2 regions of the Janthinobacterium sp. CG_23.3 genome follow, and region 1 is predicted to be linked to the other one. Evidence: riboswitches for the same ligand, from Rfam matches in the RefSeq annotation. Region 1 holds a riboswitch; the other holds the start of a gene.
The links. A riboswitch is a leader RNA that binds a small molecule or an ion and turns the genes downstream of it on or off. The one in region 1 is predicted to bind glycine.
Positions count from the first base shown of each region.

Region 2: linked by a shared signal. The riboswitch ahead of ACFDR9_RS26815 (D-amino acid dehydrogenase) and the one ahead of gcvT (glycine cleavage system aminomethyltransferase GcvT) in region 1 are both predicted to bind glycine.

Region 1 is NZ_JBJXIB010000127.1:2,483-17,716, forward strand. It holds gene ACFDR9_RS22720 (hypothetical protein) at 1-3, opposite strand, end outside; gene def (peptide deformylase) at 40-576, opposite strand; gene galU (UTP--glucose-1-phosphate uridylyltransferase GalU) at 573-1,466, opposite strand; gene ligA (NAD-dependent DNA ligase LigA) at 1,470-3,857, opposite strand; gene ACFDR9_RS22740 (cell division protein ZipA C-terminal FtsZ-binding domain-containing protein) at 3,870-4,985, opposite strand; gene smc (chromosome segregation protein SMC) at 4,982-8,503, opposite strand; gene ACFDR9_RS22750 (membrane-associated phospholipid phosphatase) at 8,683-9,270, opposite strand; gene ACFDR9_RS22755 (DUF1631 family protein) at 9,474-11,699, opposite strand; gene ACFDR9_RS22760 (hypothetical protein) at 11,680-12,018, shown strand; gene ACFDR9_RS22765 (hypothetical protein) at 12,217-12,474, shown strand; gene ACFDR9_RS22770 (ATP-dependent Clp protease proteolytic subunit) at 12,630-13,190, opposite strand; glycine riboswitch at 13,390-13,492, shown strand; glycine riboswitch at 13,518-13,626, shown strand; gene gcvT (glycine cleavage system aminomethyltransferase GcvT) at 13,705-14,826, shown strand; gene gcvH (glycine cleavage system protein GcvH) at 14,894-15,234, shown strand, end outside.
Region 2 is NZ_JBJXIB010000208.1:302-5,082, forward strand. It holds gene ACFDR9_RS26815 (D-amino acid dehydrogenase) at 1-1,035, opposite strand, end outside; glycine riboswitch at 1,201-1,300, opposite strand; gene ACFDR9_RS26820 (sulfite exporter TauE/SafE family protein) at 1,471-2,301, opposite strand; gene ACFDR9_RS26825 (hypothetical protein) at 2,414-4,781, opposite strand, start outside.

The DNA of each region.
Region 1 (15,234 bases):
CATTGGCTGGCGACTTCCCGCCCCCGCCGCGGCAACGCCTCAATCGTCGTCGTTCGGGTCCATCTCCGGGAACATCACCTCGGTGAAACCGAACTGGGTGAAGTCGACGATGCGCATCGGGTACAGGATGCCGTGCAGGTGGTCGACCTCGTGCTGCACCACGCGGGCGTGGAAGCCGTCGACGTCGCGGCTGATCGGGTTGCCGAACTGGTCGACGCCCTCGTAACGCAAATCGGCCCAGCGCGGCACGCTGCCGCGCAAGCCCGGCACCGACAGGCAGCCTTCGAAGCCGGCTTCCTTGCGGTCCGACAGCGGCGTCAGCAGCGGGTTGATCAGCACCGTTTCCGGCACCTGCGGCGCGTCCGGGTAGCGGGTGTTTTGTTTGAAGCCGTAGATCACCACTTGCAGGTTGACGCCGATCTGCGGCGCCGCCAGGCCGGCGCCGTTAGCAGCGTACATGGTGTCGAACAGGTCGACGATCAGCGCGTCCAGTTCGGCGGTGCCGAATTCGCTCACCGGCTCGGCCATCCGCAACAAGCGCGGATCGCCCATCTTCAAAATTTCACGTACCGTCATGCCGTCCCCAATTCAATGTGTACCTGGCGCAGGAATTCGCGATAGGCCGCGCCCGTCTCCGGGTGCTTCAAGCCGATTGCCGTCATGGTCTTCAAATAGCCCAGTTTCGAGCCGCAGTCGTAGCGCTGGCCGGCGTAGCGGTAGGCCAGCACGCGCTCGGCCTGCATCAGCGCGGCGATGCCGTCGGTCAACTGGATCTCGCCGCCGGCGCCGCTGCCGAGGTGCTCCAGGTAATTGAAGATGCGGTTCGACAGCACGTAGCGGCCGACCACGGCCAAGGTCGACGGCGCCAGCCCGGGGGCCGGCTTTTCAACGATGCCGGAGACCAGCTCCAGCCCCGGCTGGTAGGCGCTGGCGCTGACAATGCCGTATTGCCCGGTCTGCGCGCGCGGCACGTCCTGCACCGCCAGCACGCTGCACTGCTCGCGCAGATACACCTCGGTCATCTGCGCCAACACCGGCCGCACGCCATCGCCGGCGTCCATGAAGTCGTCGGCCAGCATGACGGCGAACGGTTCCTCGCCGACCACCGGCCGCGCGCACAGCACCGCGTGGCCCAGGCCCAGCGGGGCCGACTGGCGGATGTAGATGCAACTGATGTGTTTCGGGATGACGTTCTGTACGATTTCCAGCAACTGCTTCTTGCCGGCCGCCTCCAGCTCCGTTTCGAGCTCGTAGGCCTTGTCGAAATGGTCTTCGATGGCGCGCTTGTTGCGCCCGGTGATGAAGATCATTTCGGTGATGCCGGCGGCGACCGCCTCCTCGACGGCGTACTGGATCAGCGGCTTGTCGACGATGGGCAGCATTTCTTTCGGCTGCGCCTTGGTCGCCGGCAAAAACCGGCTGCCCAGGCCCGCGACGGGAAATACCGCTTTTTTAATTTTTACCATGTTCTATTCTTCTTGTGTTGGGATTGAAACGGCGACCAGCAGCTCCAGCAGCGCGACCTCGTCGAGTATCGTCACGCCCAGCTCCTGCGCCTTGAGCAGTTTGCTGCCGGCGTCGGCGCCGGCCACGACGTAGGCGGTTTTCTTCGACACCGAGCCGGACACCTTGCCGCCGGCCGCCTCGATCAGCGCGGCGGCCTGGTCGCGGCCCAGGGTCGGCAGCGTGCCGGTCAGCACGAAGGTCTTGCCGCTCAAGCCGCCTTCGACCTCGACCACTTCGGGCACCAGCGCCAGCAGCTCCTCGCGCAGCGCGTGCAGGCGCCGCAGCGAGGCGCGGTTGGCGGCGTCGCCCAGCCACGCGGCCAGCGCCTCGGCCACCGCCGCCGGCAGGCCGGCGTGGTAGGACGCGCCCTGCCCGGCCAGTTGCGCCAGCGTGACGCCGCGCTCGACCAGTTGCTTGCTGCGCGGTTCGGTCAGCTTGGGGATGCCGAGCGCGGCCAACAGCTTGACCTGCTCCAGTTGGCCGCGCAGTTTCGGGCTCGGCGCGTGCTCGTCGCGCGGCGCCACGCCGGCCGCCAACAAGGCGTCCAGCGCCTGCTGGTTCTTTTCTTCGGCGAAGAAGTCGGCGATCGAGTCGGCCACCGTGCCGCCAATGTCGGGCAGCACGCGCAGCAACGCCGCCGGCGCGCGCCGCACCCGGTCAAGCGTGCCGAGCCACTCGGCCAGGGTTTTCGCGGTGGACTCGCCGACGTGGCGGATGCCCAGCGCGAACAGCAGGCGTTCGAGCGGCGGCGCCTTGCTGGCGGCGATGCCGGCGAGCAAGTTTTCGGCCCACTTGGTCGGCACCTTGGCCGCCGCGGCGGCCGGCGCGGCGCTGTGCGGCGCCGCTTGCTCGGCGCAGGCGCCAAGCTCGTCGGCGTCGGCGCGCACCTTCATTTCCAGCAAATTGTCCAGGCTCAGCTTGTACAGGTCGGCGACGCCGTGCACGTAGCCCAGTTCCACCAGCGTGTCGCAGTAGCGCTCGCCCAGGCCCTCGATGTCCATGGTGCGGCGGCCGGCGAAGTGGCGGATCGCCTCCTTGCGCTGGGCCGAGCAGAACAGGCCGCCGGAGCAGCGCGCGATGACCTCGCCCTCCTCGCGCACCACGTGCGAGCCGCACACCGGGCAATGGCCCGGCATGGCGAACTGCGCCGGCTCCGGCGCCGGGCGCTTCTCCAGCACCACCGCCAGCACCTCGGGAATGACGTCGCCGGCGCGGCGCACGATGACGGTGTCGCCGACGCGCACGTCCTTGCGCCGCGCCTCCGACTCGTTGTGCAGGGTGGCGTTGGTGACGGTGACGCCGCCCACCGACACCGGCGCCAGCCGCGCCACCGGCGTCAGCGCGCCGGTGCGCCCGACCTGGATCTCGATGTCGAGCACCAGCGTCAGCGCCTCTTCGGCGGGGAATTTGTGCGCCAGCGCGAAGCGCGGCGCGCGCGACACGAAGCCCAGCTGCCGCTGGTCTTCCAGCAGGTTGACCTTGTAGACGACGCCGTCGATGTCATACGGCAGCGTCGGCCGGCTCAGGCCGATTTGCCTGAAATAGGCCAGCAGGCCGGCGGCGTCGGCCACCACCGCGCGCTCCGTCGACACCGGCACCCCCAGCTGCTGGTACCAGTCGAGCAAGGCCGAGTGCGAGCGCGGCATCGGCGCGCCTTCCAGCGCGCCGATGCCGTAGGCGTAAAAGCGCAGCGTGCGCTGCGCCGTGACGCGCGAATCGAGTTGGCGCAGGCTGCCGGCGGCGGCGTTGCGCGGGTTGGCGAATTCCTTCAGGCCGGCGTCGCGCTGGCGCGCGTTCAGGCGGGCGAAGTCGGCCTTGAACATCATCACCTCGCCGCGCACGTCGAGCAGCGTCGGCGCGTTGGCGCCGTGCAGGCGCAGCGGAATGCCGGCGATGGTGCGGATGTTGGCGGTGACGTCCTCGCCGGTGGCGCCGTCGCCGCGGGTGGCGGCCTGCACGAACAGGCCGTGCTCGTAGCGCAGGTTGATGGCCAGGCCGTCGAACTTGACCTCGGCGGCGTATTCGACGTGGACCGCGTCGAGGCCCTCGCGCACGCGGCGGTCGAAATTATCGACGTCCTCGTCGCAAAAGCCGTTGTTGAGCGAGAGCATCGGCAGCGTGTGCGTGACCTGGTCGAATTGCGGCAGCGGCGCCGCGCCGACGCGCAAGCTCGGCGAGTCGGGCGCCACCAGCGCCGGGTTGGCCGCCTCCAGCGCCTGCAGTTCGAGGAACAGCCGGTCGTACTCGGCGTCCGGGATGGTCGGCGCGTCCAGCACGTGGTAGGCGTGCAGGTGGCGGTTCAGTTCAACGGTCAGCTCGGCGATGCGCGCCGGCTCGGTGGTATCGGTCATCTGCTACGGAACTCAGCTAAATAAACGCAGTGCGCGGGTCGAACCGGCCGGAATGTCGGCCGCTTCCATCTCTTGGTAAAACTCCAGCACCTGGCCGGCAATTTCCGCCAGGGCCGCGTCCGACAGGGCCTGGTTGCTGTCATCGACGATGGTGGCGTCGAGCCGGCCCACCAGCGAGCGGGCGCAGGCGACCATCGCGCCGAAGCCGTCGCGCGCCGGCGCCACGCACGGCACGTCCAGCAGCAAGGTCAGGCGGGCCGTGGTTTCCTCGGCCAGCGTGACGTTGGTCGACAGCGAGAACAGGAAGGCGCCGTCGCCGTCGGGCATCACGTAGCGGCCGTCCGGGCGCAGGTCGAAGCCCTGCTTTTCCAGCGCGCCGATGAGCGTGCTGATGGCCCACGGCGCGCCGTTGGTGTGCAGGTTCACGCCCAGCTGGGCGTCGTGGCCGGCGACGAAACGGTGCAGCGTGCGCGCCTCGGCCATGACCTCGATCATGTCCGGGATCGCCGGCTCGGCGCCGATGTCGTCGGCCACGCCGCGCAGGCGCGTCACCAGTTCCGAATACTCCAGTTCGTTCAGCGCCGTGGTGCGGCTGGCCATCTGCACGCCGCCCTGCAACTGGGTATAGACACCGCCGTGGGTGATCGGTTCCCAGTCGCCGTTGACGTGCAGGCCGATGTAGTGCACCGGCTTGTTGCCGACCAGGCGCAGCGTTTGCAGCACCGGCAGGATCTTGTCGCCGCGCACAGGCGCCTCCAGCGCCAGCGGCAGCAGGCAGTCGATCAGCGGGTCGACCAGGCTGGTGGCCAGCTCGGCCGCCGGGCTGGCCATGTCGGCGCTGCGCGCCGGCGCGTCGAGCGGATCGGCGCACGGCTGCGCCGCCGCGCCGGCGCCGGCGCCGGCCGACGCGCCGTCGCCGGCCTCGAAGCTCGGCTCGTGCCGCGCCGCGGCCGGCGCCGCCGGCGCGCTGGCGCCGGCGCCGGAGCGCATCAGCACGTCGTCGTGGTCGTTGGAAAACGCCCGTTCGACGCTTTTCTTGGCCTTGTGCTCCTGCCATTTGTTGTAGGAGAAAACGCCGGCGATGAATACGCCGCCGGCCCCGAACAGTGTCATTTGTAAGTCTGTCATGCTGCTTGCGCCTCGGATGCGAAGTTTGCGGCGGATTCCATATCCACCGCCACGATGCGCGACACGCCTTGTTCCTGCATCGTCACACCGATCAATTGATGGGCCATTTCCATCGCAATTTTATTATGCGAGATGAAAAGGAATTGGGTCTGGTCGGACATCCGTTTGACCATTCTACAAAAACGTTCCGTGTTGGCGTCGTCCAGCGGCGCGTCGACCTCGTCGAGCAGGCAGAACGGCGCCGGGTTCAGGCGGAACATCGAAAACACCAGCGCCGTCGCCGTCAGCGCCTTTTCGCCGCCGGAAAGCAGGTGGATGGTGGCGTTCTTCTTGCCCGGCGGCTGGGCCATGACTTGCACGCCGGAATCGAGGATTTCGTCGCCGGTCATCGTCAGCCTGGCCTGGCCGCCACCGAACAGGATAGGGAACAGCTCGGAAAAGTGGAAATTGACCTTGTCGAAGGTGTCCTGCAACAACTCGCGGGTTTCCTTGTCGATGCGGGCGATCGCGTCCTCGAGCGTGTCGATGGCCTCGACCAGGTCGGCGTTCTGGGCGTCGAGGAAGTTCTTCCGCTCCGACGCCTGCGCCAGCTCGTCGAGCGCGGCCAGGTTGACCGCGCCCAGCAAGGCGATGGCGTTGCCCAGGCGCGTCACTTCGCCCTGTAGATAGGACGGGCGCATGTCCGGGTGCAGCTTGCCGCTCAAAGCCGCCTCGTCGGCGCCGCATTCCAGCAACTGCTGGGCGAACTGCTCCTGGTTCAGGCGCGCGGCCTGCTCCTTGAGCTGCATTTCCATGATCTTGTCGCGCTGCGGCTGCAGGCTGCGCTCGGACTGGGTGCGGGCGTCCTCGGACAGGCGCAGCTGCTGGGTGATCTGGTCGAGTTCGTGGCGGGCGTCGGCCAGCGCGCGCTCCTGCGTGGTGCGGCGCTCCAGCAAGTCCTGCAAGCCGTCGGCGGCGGCGCCGGACTCCAGGTTGGCCAGCTCGCGCTGGCCTGCCTGCAGGCTGACCGTCACCTGGGCCGCCTGGGTGGTGGCGGTGGCGATGCCGCGGCGCAGCTCCTCGATCTTGGCGCGCTGCGACTTCTCGGCGAACTCGGCCTCCTGCGCCGCCCTTTCCATTTCGCGCAAGCGCTCGCGCGCGTCCGTCAGGCGCTGCTCCTGGTTCAAAAAGTCGGTGTGGCCGTCCTCGTGCGCCTGCTGCAGGTCGCCGAGGTCGCAGTCGAGCTGCTCGAACTTTTCCTCCGACTCCATCTTCACCTGCATCTGCTCGGCCTCCTGCGCGCCGATCTCGGCCAGGTCGGCCTGGATCTGCCCGCTGCGCTGGTTGAAGCGCGCCTCGACCTCGGAGAGCTTGACGACGTCGAGCTGCAAGGTGTGCACCGACTGCGTCAGCGACTGCACCCGCTGGCGCAGCTCGGCCAGCTGGCGCGTCAGGTTGGCGACGCCGGCGTCGGCCCGCACCAAGCGGGCGCGCGCCTCGTCGGCCAGCAACTGCTGGGCGCGCAACTGCTTGTCGAGGTTGTCGATTTCCTGCTGGCGCCCGAGCATGCCCTCCTGCTCCGAATCGGCGGCGTAGAAGCGCACGCTCGACTGGCCGATCACATGGCCCTGGCGCGTGACGAAATAGCCGCCGGCCGGCAATGTGGCGCGCTCGCGCAGCGCCTCGGCGGCGTCGTCGCTGGCGAAGGCGTTGTGCAACCAGTCCTGCAGCAGGCCGCGCAGGCCGGGGTCGTTGAGCTTCAGCACATTCAGCAGCGGCTTCAGGCCGGCCAGCTCCGGCGCCGGCGCGGCCGGCGCCGGCGCGAACAACGCCAGCTTGGCCGGCGGCGCGTCGCCGAAGAAGGCCTTGGCCCAGTCGATGTTCGACACTTGCAGCGCGCCGGTGCGCTCGCGCAGCACCGACTCGATCGCGCTTTCCCAGCCCTGCTCGATCTGCAGCTTTTGCCACAGCCGCGGCAAGGCGTCGAGTTCGTGGCGCTTCAGCCAAGGCTGCACCTTGCCCTGGGTTTGCACCCGCTCCTGCAACTGGCGCAGCGCGTTCAGGCGCGCCTCCAGCTGGGCGTTGGCGGCCGTTTCGGCGTTGACCTGGGTTTGCGCCTGCTGGCGCTCGCGCTCCAGCTTCGGCTGCTGCTCGAGCGCCTCCTCCAGGTAAAAGCCCTGCTCCTCCAGCGCCTGCTGCTTTTCCTCCAGCTGCATCTTCATGTTCGCCAGATGGCTGCCGTCGGGCAGGTTCAAACCGTTCTTTTCCTGCTGCAGCCGCTCGCGCCGCGACAGCAGGCCGGCCAGGATGTTGGCGGCGTTGCGCTGGTGCGCCGACTCCAGCTCCAACTGCTGCTGCGCCTGCATGATCTTGGCGCGCGACTCGGTGCTTTTGCGCTGCGCCTCGCGCCAGGCCAGGTCGAGCGCCGGCAACTGCTCGTTCTTTTGCTCGGCCGCCATCTGCGACTGCTCGACGCGCGCGGCCAGCTCTTCGAGGCGGAAATCGGCTTCCTCGATCTGCTCCTGCTGCTCCTGGGCCTGGGCTTGCCATTGGTCGCGCTGCGCCGTCAAGGTCGCCAGCTGCGCCTGCAGGCGCGCGCGCGACTCGATGACGAACTTGATCTGCGCCTCCAGGCTGCCGATCTCGGCGTTGGTCTGGTACAGGTGGCCCTGGGCCGTGTGCAAGCGGTCGCCGATGGCGAAATGGGCCTGCCGCATCTGCTCCAGCGTCAGCTCGACGTGGCGCAGCTTGGCGGTCTGCTCCTCCAGGTCGGTCTGGGCCTGCTCGACCTCGCGGAAAAAACGCGTCTGCTCCTGTTGCGCCTCGTTCTTGCGCAGCAGCCAGAGCAGTTTTTGCTTCTCTTCCTGGTCGCCTTGCAGCATGTGGAATTTGTTAGCGACGACGGCCTGCGCCTCGAGCTTTTCCAGGTTGGCGTTGAGCTCGCGCAAGATATCGTCGACGCGCAGCAGGTTCTCGCGCGTGTCGTGCAAGCGGTTTTCGGTCTCGCGGCGGCGCTCCTTGTACTTCGAGACGCCGGCGGCCTCCTCGAGGAACACGCGCAACTCCTCCGGGCGCGACTCGATAATGCGCGAAATCATGCCCTGGCCGATGATGGCGTAGGCGCGCGGCCCGAGCCCGGTGCCCAGGAAGATGTCCTGGATGTCGCGCCGGCGCACCGGCTGGCCGTTGATGTAGTAGGTCGAGGTGCCGTCGCGCGTCAGCGTGCGCTTGACGGCGATTTCGGCGTACTGGCCCCACTGGCCGGAAGCCTTGCCGTCGTTGTTGTCGAATACCAGTTCGACCGAGGCGCGCCCGGCCGGCTTGCGGTGCGTCGAGCCGTTGAAGATAACGTCCTGCATCGACTCGCCGCGCAACTCCGACGCCTTCGATTCGCCCAGCACCCAGCGCACGGCGTCGATGATGTTCGACTTGCCGCAACCATTGGGACCGACGACGCCGACCAGTTGCCCGGGCACCTGGAAATTGGTGGGATCGACAAAGGACTTGAATCCCGACAATTTAATGGAAGATAGACGCACGTTGTTTCAGATTCCTCGCCTCGACTGGCATTGTTTTCTCACGGGGCAAGGCGGCGCAAGCGCGTCGAGCCCGGCGCGTCGCGGCGACGGCCGCCGATTTGCTCCTGTGAAAAGTAGATCATCATACCATTTTGCGGCGCAAAACTGGCCACAACCGCGCGTGCGGCGCGCCGCGCCGGTCAGCGCAGCAAGGGGTGGCGTTGCGCCAGTTTCCAGTGGCTGCGTTCGAAAGGCCGCTCGTGGCCGGACAAGTGCAGCGCCAACCTGGTCATCCACTGCTCGGTCGGCAGCGGTTCCACGTTCGGCGTCCACAACAGGGCGCACATGCTCAGCGCCACCAACAACCGGCTTACTACCGGCTCGCGCGTGGCGCCGGCTTGGCGGATGAACAGGGCCGCGACCAGCAAGCCGAGCACGGTGCCGGTGATCGACTCGGACGCCGAATGGGCGTGCACCTGCACACGCGAAATCGACACCAGCACGGCCAGCAGCACGCCGACGGCGGCGCCGGCGTAACGCGGCACGGGCGCGGCGCCGCTGAGAATGACGAACAGGGCCACCGGCAGCACCGCGCCGGCGCGCATCGCGTGGCCGCTGAAACCGGCGAACTCAATCGCGCTGATGCCGATGCCCCAGCCGATAAACGCCACCTTGCTGGCCACTACCAGCGCCATGCCGGCGCCGAACAACAGGCACCATTGCAGCGCCAGGCGCCAGGAATTTCCGCCCGCCAACCATACGGCAATGGCGATGCCGGCGGGCGCCATCACGGCCATGCTCCCTATTAGACTTAAACCATGCCACCAATTCATATTTCGATAACTTTTCGCTTATTGGAGGACTGCACTATGCCATGATACGACTGAGTGCGCTTGTACGAGGCGCGCGCCGTTCAAGCTGAGGCCCGGGCCAGCCCGCCGGCGCCAAGGCGGGAACGCGCGCCCCCAGGGTCGCTCCCCTTGTTTTTTTATCAAGCCAACGCGGTGACGCCGACGTCGTTGACGGCAACCCGCCCCAGCGCCTGCTGCAAGGCGCGCCCGACCATGCCGTCGACGCCGGCCAACTCCACCCGCCCCGCGCGGAACGCGCTGGCCAACGCCTCGCCCGACAGCGAGAACGCTTCGCGCCGGCTGTCGGCGGAAAAGATGTACAGCGTGCGCAGCGGGCTGATCCAGGCTAGTTTGACCTTGCGAGCGGCGCCGTCGGCCTGGGCGAACGTCATCCACATGCCGCGCTGGAGCGCCTCGACCGCCAGCACGGCGTCGTCCGCCGCCGGCACCTCCTCGGCGGCGCGCTCTTGCAACGCCAGGCGCCGCTGCGCATCCTGCTGCGCCACCTCCAGCGCGATTTCCACCTGGCGCTCGGGCGACAGCTCCAACGGCGCCCGCACGATCGAGGCGTGGCACTCGGCCAGCTCGGCGAAAAATTGCAGGCGCTCGGCATCCTGCCACTGAATGATGTCCAGCCACTTGTTGAGCGCCGACAACAACGCCGGCAGCTTGCCGATGAACTGGCGCCGCTCCTCCGTCAGTGGCTTCGGCTTGACGCTCCAGATCAGCTCGTCCATCGTGCGGGTGGCGTTGTTGACGGCGCCGGCGCGCTCCGCCTCGACGCTGTGGGCGATCGTCATGACCGCCACCCACTGGTTTTCCAGGAAGGCGACCACCACCGCCGCGACATCGCCGCCGCCCAGGCGCAGCGCCACCGCGCCCCTGGCCGCGGCGGCCGCCTGCGCCAGGCGTTCCCGCTTGAGCGCCGTGGCGATGGGCGCGGCGATGGCCGTCGCGGCGGCCTTCTCCTCGGCCTGGATCGACGCCTCCAGCTCCGTCACGGCCTGCGCGAACACCGAGACCTCGTGGTCGAATTCGCGCCCGACCCGGTCGACGCTGCGCTGCATGGCCTGGAACAGCGGATCGTCCGGCCCCTTGCGCTGCTCCCAGCCCATGCGTGAAAGCAAGTCGATCATGCGCCGCGCCGGATGGGCTTCCTGGAAAAAGAAATCCTTGTCGACCAGCGCCGCCTTGAGCACCGGAATTTGCAGGAAACGGATCAGGTCGCGGATTTCCTGCGAGATATTCTTGTCCTGGAACACGGTCTCGAAAATGGCCGACAGCAAATCGATGGTGCTTTCGTCGGCGCGGCTCAGGCTGCCCTGCGGGGCGCTTTCCTTGATCTTCGGCAGGTAGATGACGTTATGCGCACGCGCCGGCGCGGCGGCGCCGTCGGGCGCGGGCGCGCCCTGCAGCCGCGACAGGAAGGACAGCAAGGGCTGTTTCGCACCGATCTGGCTGAGCCGGTGCGCCAGTTGGTTGTCGACGGCGCCGTGGAAACCCTGCGCGGCGCCCTGCTGCCAGCCGACCGCCGGTGGACCGGCCGCGCCCGGAGGATTCGGCAAGTTCGGCAAGTGCGGCAGGGACAACTCGGGCGGCAGCGACAGGCCGACCGGCGTCGGCGCGCGGCCTGCGCCGGCCGGCGCGGCATTTTCCGTCTGGGCGAAGAACTGGCGCAACTGCTGCGCCAGCACGACCTGGCTGGGCGCCTTCGCTTGCTTCGGCGTGGCGTCGTGGCTGTCGGCGCGGCGCGGACGCAGCGCCGCGTCGGCGCCGGGCAGCACGCCCTTGCGCATCAACGCCAGGTTGAGCGCTTCGAACATCGGCCCCAAATCGAGAAACGGCCCCGGCTTGAGGAAGGGCAGCAACAGCTTGCTCGAGTCGGGTTCGGGTTCGAATTCGCACCAGGTTTCTTGCAGGGACATTAGAAAAACGCCGGGACGGAAGGGATTTTGACCGGGACGCAAAATCCCGCGATCGAGAAGGAAGGCCAAGCGCACGTTGAGCGTGGCTAGTTGCTCGGCGTACATCACGTCGAACGGCCGGCTCAACGCGGCAAACGCGACCTGCGTGTCCATCGCCTCGTACGGCACCAGCGTCATCGCCTGGGCGGGCCTGGTCGCGGCCTTCGGCGCCGGCGCCAGTTGCGCCAGTTCGCGCCGCAGCGCGCGCTCCAACCTGGTCGAGGCCAGGTGCAGGAAGCCATAGCTGTTGTTTTTGAGCAGCTTGCCGGCCTTGAAGCGCTGGTGCACCGACTTGGCGTCGCCGGCCTCGGCGCCGTCGAGCAAGGCGGCCGAGACGCGCCCCGCCAGCGCCAGCAACTGCGCATTGACATGTTGGCCGACGATGTCGATCAAGCTTTCCAACAACGCATGCCGCGGCGACACCACTTTCTTCGGCGCCGCGCCAGTTGTTGTCTGTGAAAGCATGATGTCCCGCTACGGAAAGGTGACGACGGGAACATTCCGCCGGTATACCACATTCTTGCATATTATTGCCATATGGCAATGGCCAAATGGAAACAAACAACTGTTCCGGCGCAAATTTTACACCGTAAAAACATTGCGCTTCGTCACGCGCGCACTTGGCGCTAGTCAACGATCGGCGGCGCCGCTTCGCTACCATGGCAATGCTGGCGCGAGCGCCCGACCGGCCCCGGCGGAAAAGTGTGAAAAAGCGCCTTGAATAATTCATTTAACACGATAAAGTGGTAGCCGCATCAGTGTTTGTCCTACATGCGGGCGGGAAGGTATCCGATACCGAACACATGATCAGGATCGCATCATTGCGTCACCGGAAACGCATGTGCCAGGGGAAGATTGTCTTTGCCTCCCTCCAGCGCTGATATCCGGAGAGTGACTTTTTCCATTACTTAAAGGAATCATGATGAACTCGAACCAAAAAGGTAGTCAGGGCAACAAACAATCCGGCTCGCAAGGTTCCGGCGGCAGCTCGTCCGGCTCGCGCTCGGGCAACCAGGGCGGCACCCACGAGCAGCATGTGGAGGCAGGTAAGCAAAGCCACAAAAACGATGCGAACAAACAGTCGGGGTCCGACACCGGCGGCAGCAAGCAGTCGGGCGGCGGCACGGGCGGCCAGCAGAACCAAACCAGCCGCTCAAGCAATAAAACCGGGCGTTAAGCCGGCGCCGACTCGCGCGGCGCGATTTCGCAAGACAAGGCAGGGCCTGCCAGCGCGACAACGCTGGCGGGCCCTTGTCGATTCATTCATCAAGAAAGCGGGAACGCCCGCCGCCGCGGGCTTCTTTCAGAAAATAGTAGGCGCGGCCGCCGCGGTTATATATTGGTCAGGCGCACGCCCTTGGGCGGCGAGAAGTTGGCCACGCCGTCGACCATGCCGACGGCCAGCGCCTCATGGGCCGTCAGGTGCAGGTCCGAATAAGCGTGCACCAGCCAGTGCTCCTGCGTCAGCGCGACGTGCTTTTTGAGGATTTGCTCGGTGCGCAGGTCGTCGGCGCGCAAGCCGTCGACAATGATTTTCAGCGCGTCCGGGCGCGCCCCCGGCGACGCCGTGGCGTGCGATTTGTGTACCATGAAGCGCGCCGTCTCGCTGGCGTAGCGGCGCCCGCCGGCCAGGAACAGCGTCACCGCGATCGAGGCGACCGCGCCGGCGTTGTAGGTGACGAAGGTGAGCGGCAACTGGCTCAGGAAGTTGTACAGGCAGATGCCGTCGCTGACATAGCCGCCGTTCGACTGGATCAGCACGTGGGCCGTGCTGATCTTGTCTTCGGTCATGTCGGCAACGGCGTCGAAGACGCGCCTGACCATGTCGCTGTTGACGTCCCCCGACAGCGTGAAATAGGCGTGTCCGTCCGTCTTTTCTTGTTCGTCGCTCATGGCATTCACTTTAAAAAGTGGGAATAATTGATTCTAGCAAAGAGGCGCGCGACTGGCCGAGGGCCGGCGTCAAGCGTGCGTGCCATCCAGCGGATTTTACCCGCCGCAAGCACGCCGTCAAGCAGCCACGACCGGCGCGGCGGGCCGCCGCCGGCGCGCCGAACAGATTGACAGAAAGGCCCCGCTGGCATATATTCTGCACTCTTGATCGGGAGAGGGCAACGCCGGTGTCGCAGACACCCGCGTTGCCGCCGAAGGGGCACTACCCAAAAACTCTCAGGCAAAAGGACCGATCAAGGGACCGTGGCGCGGCCATCCGCCGCGCCACGGCTCAACTCTGGAGAGCGGTCGCGGCGTCACGCCGGCGATCCACCGAAGGTGCGACGGGGCGACATTGCCCCGTAATCTCTCAGGTACCAAGGACAGAGGGGTCAGCGATCACATGCGGAAAATGGCTGCAAAGCGTTTCCTTGTCTGCTCCGTTAACCCCTTTACCAATGGCCCCGAGGATTTCATGACGCTACTTACGACCCCACTTAACAACGCCCACCGTATTGCCGGCGCCCGCATGGTCGATTTCGGCGGCTGGGACATGCCCGTCAACTACGGCTCGCAAATCGAAGAACACCACGCGGTGCGCAGCGACGTCGGCATGTTCGACGTCTCGCACATGTGCGTCGTCGACCTCGAGGGCGAGAACGTGCGCCCCTTCCTGCGCGGCCTGTTGGCCAACAACGTCGACAAGCTGCAGGTGGCCGGCAAGGCGCTGTACTCGTGCCTGCTGAACCCGCAGGGCTTCGTCATCGACGACCTGATCGTCTACTTCATGAACGAAGGCTGGTTCCGCCTGGTCGTCAACGCCGGCACCGCCACCAAGGACATCGCCTGGATCAAGGCGCAGAACGCGGCCAGCAACAGCGGCGTCAGCGTCACCGAGCGGCGCGACGGCGCCGAGCCGATGGCGCTGGTCGCGGTACAAGGTCCGAACGCCCGCGCCAAGGTCTGGCAGGTGCTGCCGGAAACCCTGGCCGCCTCGGAGGGCCTGAAGCCGTTCAACGCCGTCATCGTCAAGGGCAGCGCCTTCGGCGAGGTGATGGTGGCGCGCACCGGCTACACCGGCGAGGACGGCTTTGAAATCGGCGTGCCGGCCAGCCAGGTCGAGGCGCTGTGGAACGCCCTGGCGGCGGCCGGCGTGAAACCGGCCGGCCTGGGCGCGCGCGACACGCTGCGCCTGGAGGCGGGCATGAACCTGTACGGCCAGGACATGGACGAGACGGTCAACCCGCTCGACGCCGGCCTGGCCTGGACCATCGACCTGGTCAGCGAGCGCGACTTCATCGGCAAGGCGGCGCTGCTGGCGATGGGCCAGAACGCCCAGTTCGTCGGCCTGATCCTGCGCGAAAAAGGCGGCGTGCTGCGGGCCCACCAGAAAGTCATCGTCGGCGGCAGCGACAGCGTCGGCGAGATCACCAGCGGCACCTTCAGCCCGACCATGCAGCAGGCGATCGCGCTGGCGCGGGTGCCGAACGGCGTCGCGCTGGGCGACACCGTGCACGTCGAAATCCGCGACAAGAAGCTGGCCGCCACCGTGGTCAAGCTGCCGTTCGTGCGCAACGGTAAAATCCTGGTTGCCTGATCCATCGGCGCCACAGCAATCCATAAAACTATAAAATTTCACCGACACTTATTATCTGGAGCTATACATGAACATTCCCGCAGACCTGAAGTACACCGAATCCCACGAATGGGCGCGCCTGGAAGCTGACGGCACCGTCACCGTCGGCATCACCGAGTACGCCCAGGACGCGCTGGGCGACATCGTCTTCGTCGAACTGCCAACCGTGGGCAAAACCTACGGCGCCGGCGACGACGCCGCCGTGGTCGAATCGGTCAAGGCCGCCAGCGACATCTACGCCCCGCTGGCCGGCGAAGTGGTCGCCGTCAACGACGACGTCGCCAACGCGCCGGAATCGATCAACGCCGACGCCTTCTCGGCCTGGCTGTTCAAGATCAAGCCGGCCGACGCCTCGGCCCTCGACGGCCT
Region 2 (4,781 bases), on a different contig from region 1:
GCCGGGGAAGCATTGCTCGACCCACTCGACGATTGGGCGGATGCGGTCGGCGCGGATGTCGCGGTTGTAGCCGTTGAACTCGGCCGTGCCGGCGACGCGGAAACGGTCGGCGCCGAAGCGGCTGCAGACCAGTTTGGTGGCGTCGTCGAGCAGGCTCACCGTCGGCGCCGCCGCCTGGCTTTGCGCGTCGTTCAGGTTGACGGTGATCGAGTAGCCCTTGACCGGGTAGATGTTGACGCGGTCGCCCAACGCCGCGCCCAGCGCGCGGCTGGCGCTGCCGGCGCAGATGACGACGCCGTCGAAGCGCGACGTGCTGGTCTCGTCGCCGCTGCCGACGGTAATGCTGGCGCCGCCGGCGTCGGCGCTGATCGCCTGCACGTCCTGGCCGTAGCGGCAATCAACGCCCAGGCGCGCGATCGCGGCGGCCAGGCCGCTGGTGAATTTATGGATGTCGCCGGTGGCGTCGCTCTCGGTGAAGTGGCCGCCGTAGTATTTTCCGGCCAGCGTGGGTTCGATCGCCCGCATTTCCGCCGGCGTCACCGCGCGCCGTTCCAGCCCGCCCTGCGCCAGCAGCGTCGACACCGAGGCGGCGTGGTCGAAGCCGGCCTTGTCGCGGTAGATGTGCAGGATGCCTTTTTGCTTGAGGTCGAAGTCGATGCCCTCCTCCTCGGCCCAGGCGTACAGGTGCTGGCGCGCGGCGATCGCCAGGCGCACGGTCTCGACGGTGTTCTTGTTGTAATGCGGGATGGCGGCGATGAACTCGGCGAACCAGGTCAGCTTGTGCCAGCTCGGCTTCGGGTTGACCAGCAGCGGCGCGTCGCTCTTGAGCATCCACTTGATGCCCTTGAGCATGGTCGACCAGTGGTTCCACACCTCCGAGTTCGAGGCCGACAACTGGCCGCCGTTGGCGAACGAGGTGTCCATCGCGGCGTAACGGTGTTTTTCGATCAGGGTGACGGCAAAGCCGCGTTTGGCCAGCGCGTAGGCGGTGGTGACGCCGGTGATTCCGCCGCCGATAACTGCAATAGTTTTCATACTCGTCAAGCTCCAACACGTCGGGGTTCAATCCGCGCACACACGCGCAGCGGACACCCCCTCTGTTCTGGACCTGAGAGATTCACGTATGGCCGCTTGGGGCGGGCATCGCTTGCTCCTTCGGTGCACCGGACGACGAAAGCTCCGGCAGCTCTTCAGAGTTCAACTGCAATATCGGTCCGTTTGCCTGAGAGTTTCCGGGGCGGTTGCTCCTTCGGCGCTGTCCTGCGGGTAACCGCCGTACAGGCTCTCCCGATATCACGTATGGCGCAAAGCCAATTCAAATCGTTGCCGCCGCTTGCGCGAACGAGCGTTGCTAGCTTACAGCAAGGACGGTGGCAATTTCAAACTTTTTCTGACGAATAGTTGTTTTCGACGGCGGCCGCCGACCGCCGTTGGGCGAAACGGCGCCGTTTCACGCCGCGCGCCGGGTATTTAATGGCCGTTGGCGCCCTGGTAAATCAGCTGCACGCCGGTGACCAGCAGGCCGATTTGCGCGATCCGGAAAAACCACACGGTGCTGACGCGTTCCTGCAGCCAGACGCCCAGCGCGACGCCAAGCGGCACCAGCGGCGCCAGCGTCAGGCTGGCCAGCAGGTTGGCGCCGCTGAACTGGCCCAGCCACGCGTACGGCACTAGCTTGACGGCGTTGGTGATCAAAAAAAACACGTTGATGGTGGCCAGGAAGGTGACCTTGTCCAGGCGCCGCGGCAGCAGGTACATCAGCACCGGCGGGCCGCCGGCGTGGGCGACGAAGCTGGTGAAGCCGGACACCGCCGCCATGCAGGCGCCGGCCACCTTCGACGGCGGCGAGCGCTGCTCCTGCGCCTTGGCGTCGCGCCAGCGGCTGGCCACGAACAGCACGGAGATCGCGCCGATCAACAGGCGGATCGTCGATTCGTTGAACAGGCCGAAGGTCAGCGCGCCCAGCGCCACGCCGACCAGGGCGCCGGGAATCAGCGCGCGCACGATGCGCGCGTCCCATTTGCCGAAGTAGACGCGCAGGCCGACCAGGTCGGTCAGGCACAGCAGCGGCAAGACGATACTGGCGGCCTGCCGCGGCGACAGCGCGATCGCCATCAGCGGCACGGCGGCGCCGCCCAGCGCGCCGCCGAAGCCGCCCTTCGAAACGCCGATCAAGAGGACGGCGGGAATGGCGACGGCGTAGAAAATCGGATCGGTGATCATCGGTGAAGACGGGGCGTGGGCGTGGATCGGAGGCCCGCGGAAGGCGCGGCGCGTCAGCTGCGAATGAACAGCAGACAAGAATATAGCCGAACGCGCCGCGCCCCGCTGGCGGCGCCGATTTTCGTCGGTCGGGTTAGCCCGCCAGGGCGTAACCCGACTGGCGTCGGATTAGCCGTTCCACCCATCCGACCTACGAGACGCCATTAGCGTCGTCGAAGTCGATGAACATGGCCGACGACCAGACCTTGCTGTCGTCGCGCTGGCGGCCGAACAGGTACACCGGACGGTGGCCGAACGGGCCGTTCGCCGGCGCCACGTCGAGCGCGCCGGCCAGGCTGGTCGGCAGCGCCCGCTCGGTCAGGCGCTCCAGCGCCAGGAACAGCTCGGTGCCGCCCAGTTCCAGGCGCATGCCGCCGTCGCGCAGCAGCTGTTCGCCGCTGACCTCCCAGCAAAACGTCGGCGCGTGGACGAAGGGGTTGCGCTTGAGCGGGTCGCCGGTCTTGGCGTAGCTGTCGATAGTGCCCTCGACCTTGACGCTGCAGTGGCGCAGGTTGCTGACGTCGATCTCGACGCCGTCGGCGTCGCCGTAGGTCTCGCTGCGAAAGCCGATCTCGGTCGGCCCGGCGCGCCAGCACACCTCCTCGTCGTGCTCGAAGCCGTGCGACTGGAAGCGGTTGATGGTGCCGTTGCGGATCGTGATGCGGCCCTGCCACGCGGCCCAGCGGTAGCGGTCCGGTATGCGCGCGCCGCCCCAGCGCAGGCGGATCAGGCGTTCGGAAAACCCCAACTCCCGGTGCAGGTTGCGCTGCCAGATGCGCCCGCTGTGGTCGTAGGCGGCCAATTCCTCCCAGCCGGCCGCGCCGAGGAAGTCGTACTCCAGCGTGGCCGGCCCGCGCAGGCGGAATTCGTCGCCCTGGAGGTGGGCGCCGCAGCGCACCAGCAGCGCGCTGTGCTCGCCGGTGGTGGCCCAGGTGTGGCGCGCGCGCAGGGCGCGGCCGATGCTATGGCGGTCGAGCCGCTCGGCCAGCACCCCGGTCAGGCCGCCGTGCACGCCGAACACCTGGGTGCCGGGCGGGCCGCCGCCGGGCCGGCCGCGGTGCTCGTCGCCGCTGGCGGCGACGCCGATCTTGTAGCCGCGCTCGATCACGTCCTGGTACAACCAGCCGAAATGGCCCCAGCTCGAGGCGATTTCGACGAGCCGCTCCAGCTCCGGGTGGTGCCAGTCCGGGATGTAGCGTCGGCCGCCGACGTGCGGCATGATCAGGTGCCGCTCCGGCTCGTCGACGTAGGCGGCCCACAACTCCTCCACCGGCCAGCGGCCCAGTTCCGCCGCGTCGCCCTTCATGTCCTCGTTCCAGACGAAGGTGCGGTTATGCTCGCCGCGCCGGTTGTACGGGAAATCGGGCGCCTCGTCGCCGAGGAAGACCACGTTGTGGTCGCCGCCGGCGGTGGAACTGCCGCACCACTCCTGCACCGGATAGCAGACGAAGCGGCCCGGCTGGTTGAACTCTTCAACCGTGTCCACGCCCAATTGCCAGTTGGCGTCGGTGATCTGGAAATCGTTGGCGGTGTAGCCCAGCACGTCGATGCCGCCGATGTCGCGGGCGTAGGCGGCGTTGTAGGCCGGGCTGTTGGTGCCGACCGTGTCGCTGGCGTGCACGTGCAAATCGGCGTAGAACGAGCGCGGCGCCGGGAAGCGCGCGGCCACCTCCACCAGCGCCGTGGCGGGCCGCACGGCGCCGCCGCCGACGTACTCGGCGAGCACGCGCAGCTCGCCGGCGGCGGCCGGCAGGTCGTCGACGCCGACGCTGGCCCAGCCCTCCGTCGGCACGGCGTGGCGCGCCTGGTACACCTGCGCGGCGCCGGCGAAGGCGCGCACCAGCAGCGCGCCGCCGGCCCCCAGGCAGGCGTTGCCCCAACGGTCTTGCAGCGAAAAACGGAACGGCAGGCGCTCGCCGGGTCGGGCGAAACGCGGCCCGGCCACCAGCAGGCGCGCCGGCGCGCCGGGCGCGACGTCGATCACCACGTCGCCCGGCACCGGCGCGAAGCGCGACGTCCCCAGCGGATCGACGTAGCAGCGGAAGCGGAAGCGGTCCTCGACGAAGGTTTGCACCCGCGTGCCGGCGCCGCCGCCGCGGCGGTCGCCCAGGCGCACGATGATATGGTCGCCGGCGTTCAGGTAACCGTCGACGACGTCGACGATGACCGCCTTTTGGAACGGCCGCTCGTGGCCCTTCTGGTCGAAGCGCACGCTGAGCGACTGCACCGTGCCTGGGCTTTGGCCGGGCGCCAGCGGGCCAGCCTGGTATTCGGCGCTGACATAGTTGGCGGCGGCCGGATCGCTGGTCTGGAACAGCGCCCAATCGGAATAGAATTTAAAGGTCGCCTTGAACCAGCCGCCGTCGGCCAGCCCGGCGGCGCCGACTTCGTAGTCGAGCACGATCTCGTGCCAGCTGCCGGCCTCCAGCCGCGCCACGTCGCAACGCACGCTGCCAATAAACGGCAACGCCTTGTTGCGCTCGTACAAACCGACGGGCGCGAAATGCGGCCCGAGGCGC